2 regions of the Lysinibacillus pakistanensis genome follow, and region 1 is predicted to be linked to the other one. Evidence: predicted binding sites of a transcription regulator. Region 1 holds the regulator's gene; the other holds the start of a gene.
What was found. The regulator Rex, encoded in region 1, represses fermentation and respiration genes when NADH is low (regulators of the CRP and FNR family bind a similar motif). The targets are predictions, from matches to a motif close to TTGTGAAATATTTCACAA.

Region 1 (2,413 bases):
ATAAAATACCCAAAAGTTAGATTTTTGACACTAACTTTTGGGTGTCACTTCAATTCTAAAAATTGATTATTGATTATTTAATTCTTCAATTTGTTTCCGTTGTAACTCAAGTGCCTCTTCAATCTGCCGCTTTTGCTCAGCTTCCTGCTCCTCTTTCAATCGCATTTCCTCTGATTTCAAATATTTTTTATAGCCAATACGCGAAATCATAATACTAATTTCATAAAGAACAAACAAAGGTACTGAAACCATTAAATGTGAAGCCAGCTCAGGTGGAGCGATTATGGCAGCACATACAAACAAACCAAAATAGGAATACTTTCTAAAACGAACTAGTATTTCAGGTGATAGCATTCCGATACGTGAAAAGAATAGGACTACTACCGGTAATTGGAAAAGGAAACCAAATGGTATTGTAAGTCTAAATAAAAATGAAAAATACTCCTTTATGCCAATTGTCGGCAGTACCTCTAATTCATTCGATAAACTCATCATAAATTTTAGGACATAAGGAAAGAAGTAAAAGAAAGAAAAGGACAACCCTGCTAAAAACAATAAAAACGAATACGGAATATACTTTAAGGTTGCTTTTCGTTCTATGTCCCTTAGTCCTGGACTTATAAATGCCCACAATTGGTACATCAATATCGGCGATGAAACAATAAATGATATTAAAAAAATAACTTGGATATAAATTGAAAGTGGTGTCACTACATCAAATGAATGGAGTTCTATATTATAGGATTCCCCAGTAATTTGAAGATATTTAACAATTGGCTTTGCAACAAAAAAGCCAGCAATCATAGCAAGAACAAAGAAAACGGCAACAATGAAAAGCCGCTTTCTTAATTCTTCTATATGTTCAATAACAGTTAGATCTTTTGGATTCATTCCTCAACATCCTAACTTACTTATCTAGTTCTTTCTTTTTCTTATCATCATCTTCATCGTCCGCTAAACCTTTAGTAGCATTTTTGAATTCACGTAGTGTTGAACCGAATGCCTTACCAAGCTCTGGTAATTTCTTAGGGCCAAAAATTAGTAACGCGACAACTCCGATAATAATGAGGCTCATTGGACCTATTGGACCCATTTCAGCCACCTCCTCTTTATATCCATCATTTTAACGCATAATTCGCCATTTTGCTAACTAATTATATGTGAAAGTTTTTCGTCACTCTTATAGATTACTTCTTATTTTATTTCATATTTCTATTTGACAGAAACTGTGAACTATACTTGGAATTTCACTCTTCCTGATTACGAATTAAATAAATAAGTGCCTGTAATTCGACAGACAAATCTATTGTTAAGAGTTGCATTTTATCTGGGACAGTAATGCGCTCTGGGGTAAAATTTAAGATTCCCTTAGCATTCATGGCTGCTAGACGATCAGCCATCTTTTGTGCTGAGCGTGGTGAAACTGTTAAAATGGCTAGCTCTGCGCCATATTCTGCATATTTTTCCTCCAATAGATCAGGGTGAAAAACGGGGATATTACTAATCATTTTGCCATCCTTTGGAGCTTTAGAATCGAATGCTACAACGATATGTGTATTATGGTTCTTTTGAAAATTATATTTTAATAGAGCACTACCTAAATTCCCTACACCGATTAACGCTACTTTTGTCGTTTCATGTTGATCTAGCGTCTGACTAAAAAATTTTAATAAATGTTGAACATCATAGCCATATCCTTTTTTCCCAAGCGCACCAAAATAAGAAAAGTCACGGCGAATGGTTGCTGAATCTATTTTCATCGCCTCACTTAGCTCCTTCGATGAAATTCGTTCCATGCCTTCGTGCGCAAAGTTTTGGATAAATCGATAGTAAAGAGGAAGTCTTTTAGTAGTGGCTTGTGGAATTTTTAGTTCTTGTTTCAAACTTTTTCCTCCTCGTATGTATCAAAATTCGCCTAAACATATTTTAAATAATACATGCTTATTGAACTACTTACAAAGTTTATTATTTCTAATTGGAGAATTTCCCTTTAGTTAATGGCGCCATTTACGCTACTAACTAAAGGGAAATCGTTTCAATCTTACATGACTGCTCGGAATAAGTAAAGCATCGACATTGCAAGCACATCGTTCATCCATTACACTAAGGAAGAATTGAGGTGTCAAGAATGATTGTTTTACAGGTCAATCAACTATATAAATCCTTCCTTGCAGATGAAATATTAAGTGGCGTTAAGTTAGAAGTTCAACATCGTGATCGCGTTGCATTAGTGGGACGAAATGGCGCAGGTAAGTCTACTCTACTAAAAATAATTGCTGGTCAAATGTCATATGATGCGGGCGATATTATTATTCCTAAGGGCATACAAATCGGCTATTTAGAGCAGCACGCTGGATTAAACTCAACCTTGTCGATTTGGGATGAAATGCTAACCATTTTTGAACCGCTTTTA
Region 2 (2,413 bases), 130 kb from region 1:
TAGAGCAGTGAAACAAGCGCCATGAACATGCCGATAAACACCATAATATTAAAGAGATAGTGAATATACAGAGGGGGACGGTCTTCCTCTGCAAATTGGTCTAAGCCAATGACCTCTGCAGTTGGATTATTATAAGCCAAAATACTAAGGGCATATGGAACCTTTATGGCATATTTCACTTCCTCACCATCTAACACACCAAAAAGTATAAGTGAAGCTTTATCTTCTGTTTCAAAATGCCATTCAGCTGCTGCTAATTTTTCTGGCTGATATTCTGCTAAGTACTTTCCAGAAAAATCTCCGATAATTGCAGCTGCAATAGAGAAAATCAGGCCAATCTTCATCAGTAATAATAATGATTTTTTATGATACACATGCTTAGAACCTCGAAGCATACGGTATCCTGCAATTGCTGCTAGGACAAATGCTGATGTCATATAGGCAGTCACAAGAACATGAGCTACCTTTGTTGGCATTGCTGGATTAAACATTGCTAAAAATGGTTGGATGTTCACTAGCTGCCCATCTACAATATCAAAGCCCTGTGGTGCGTTCATAAATGCGTTAACAATCGTAATAAACACAGCGGACATAGATGCACCAACAGCTACAGGAATTAGCAGCAACATGTGCTTTTTCTGACTATCAAAGCGATCCCATGTGTACAAATAAATTCCCAAGAAAATGGCTTCAAAGAAAAATGCAAACGTTTCCATAAAGAGTGGTAACGCAATTGTTTGACCAGCAAGTTGCATAAAGTTTGGCCATAATAAAGATAACTGTAAGCCAATTGCAGTTCCTGTTACTACACCGACTGCCACAGTAATAACAAAACCACGCGCCCAACGTCTTGCCATTAATATATAATGCTCATCATTCTTTTTATACCCAGTCCATTGAGCAATCATAATCATTAACGGGACACCCACACCAATTGTTGCATAAATAATATGGAACGATAATGTTAGCTCGGTTAATGCTCTACTCCAAAAGACTGCTGATTCATTAATCATCTCATTGCCCCCCTAACTTCCAAATATTCTTCCAAGAATGGAAAGTAGCATGATAATCGCAACACCGAAGCTTAGCCAAATGAGCTTTTTTTCCTGTGACTTATACAAAGGCAACACTTCCTTTCCCTTAGCTATACCCCCATTTTCCACTATTACAACGAAAAAAACCTTTAAAACGGACCGAAATTTCAGCCTATTATAAAGGTTTCAAATTTTGTTCAAGTAATATACGCACATTTGCCAAACATTTTTCTTAATTCATTCACAATCAAAAATAACTAAGGATTTTTATCTATTTAAGTGCCGTTTTTTAGCACCATAAATGAAGAAGTGACCTAAATCAGGTGACATTTATCTATTAATGAGTATTGTGGGTTTTTGAGTTTCTTCTTCTCCCCATTATTGAACAAAGAAGAACCAAACTCCTCTTAAGTAATTTCACTTAAAAAAGCTCTCTTGCACTGAAAAAGTACAAGAAAGCTCCTTCGTTATTTATTCAATTAAAATACGATCTTCCTCACGAATATCTGCAAGTGGTACAAAAATTTCAATATGGCGTTTTAGATTTTCAAACGTGGCAGGTGCATCTCCACCATATTCGCCATCTAGGTTTAGATGTATTTCATCTTCTGTTGTTACTTTTACCACACTAGCTTTTTTATAAATTACTCGATCATCATTTAAATGCTCGCCTCTTAAAGCCATTGCGGCTAGCTGGATAAATTCAGGGAGGCTTACTTTTTTCAATACTAATAACGTAAAGTATCCATCATTGATGCTTGCGTCTGGTGCAAGCTTTTCAAAGCCACCCACTGAATTTGTTAAACCACATAAAAACATCATTGCATCGCCATCAAAAACCTCACCATCATATTCAATACGCATATGAGAAGCCTTGAGGGATGGAATCATTTCTACTGCTTTTAAGTAATAAGCTAGCTGCCCGAGCATTGTTTTCATTTTGCTTGGTACTTCGTAGGTTAACTCGGTAATGCGACCACCAGCTGCAATATTGATGAAATAGCGTTCCCCATTTAATAAACCTACATCCACTGGCAACGTATCACCCTTTATAATAATATCTACAGCATCTTCAATATTTCGGGGAATATGCACCGCACGGGCAAAGTCATTTGTTGTGCCCATCGGAATTAAACCAACTTTTGGACGTTTTTCGAATGGACTCACACCTGAAACAACTTCATTTAATGTGCCATCCCCACCAACTGCAATAATGATATCAAAGCCACGTTCTACTGCATTTTTTGCCGCAATGGTTGCATCGCCTTCACAAGTTGTTGCATGACAAGATGTCTCATAGCCTGCTACCTCTAGTTTTTCCAATACTTCTGGTAGATGCTTTTTAAATACCTCTCGTCCAGATGTAGGATTATAAATGA

Region 2: the regulator Rex is predicted to act here: its motif matches at 1,264-1,281, upstream of QNH24_RS22855 (cytochrome ubiquinol oxidase subunit I).

Annotation. Positions count from the first base shown of each region.
Region 1 is NZ_CP126101.1:4,708,729-4,711,141, forward strand. It holds gene tatC (twin-arginine translocase subunit TatC) at 67-891, opposite strand; gene QNH24_RS23405 (twin-arginine translocase TatA/TatE family subunit) at 908-1,093, opposite strand; gene QNH24_RS23410 (redox-sensing transcriptional repressor Rex) at 1,248-1,883, opposite strand; gene QNH24_RS23415 (ABC-F family ATP-binding cassette domain-containing protein) at 2,129-2,413, shown strand, end outside.
Region 2 is NZ_CP126101.1:4,578,648-4,581,060, forward strand. It holds gene QNH24_RS22855 (cytochrome ubiquinol oxidase subunit I) at 1-1,013, opposite strand, end outside; gene QNH24_RS22860 (diacylglycerol kinase) at 1,506-2,413, opposite strand, start outside.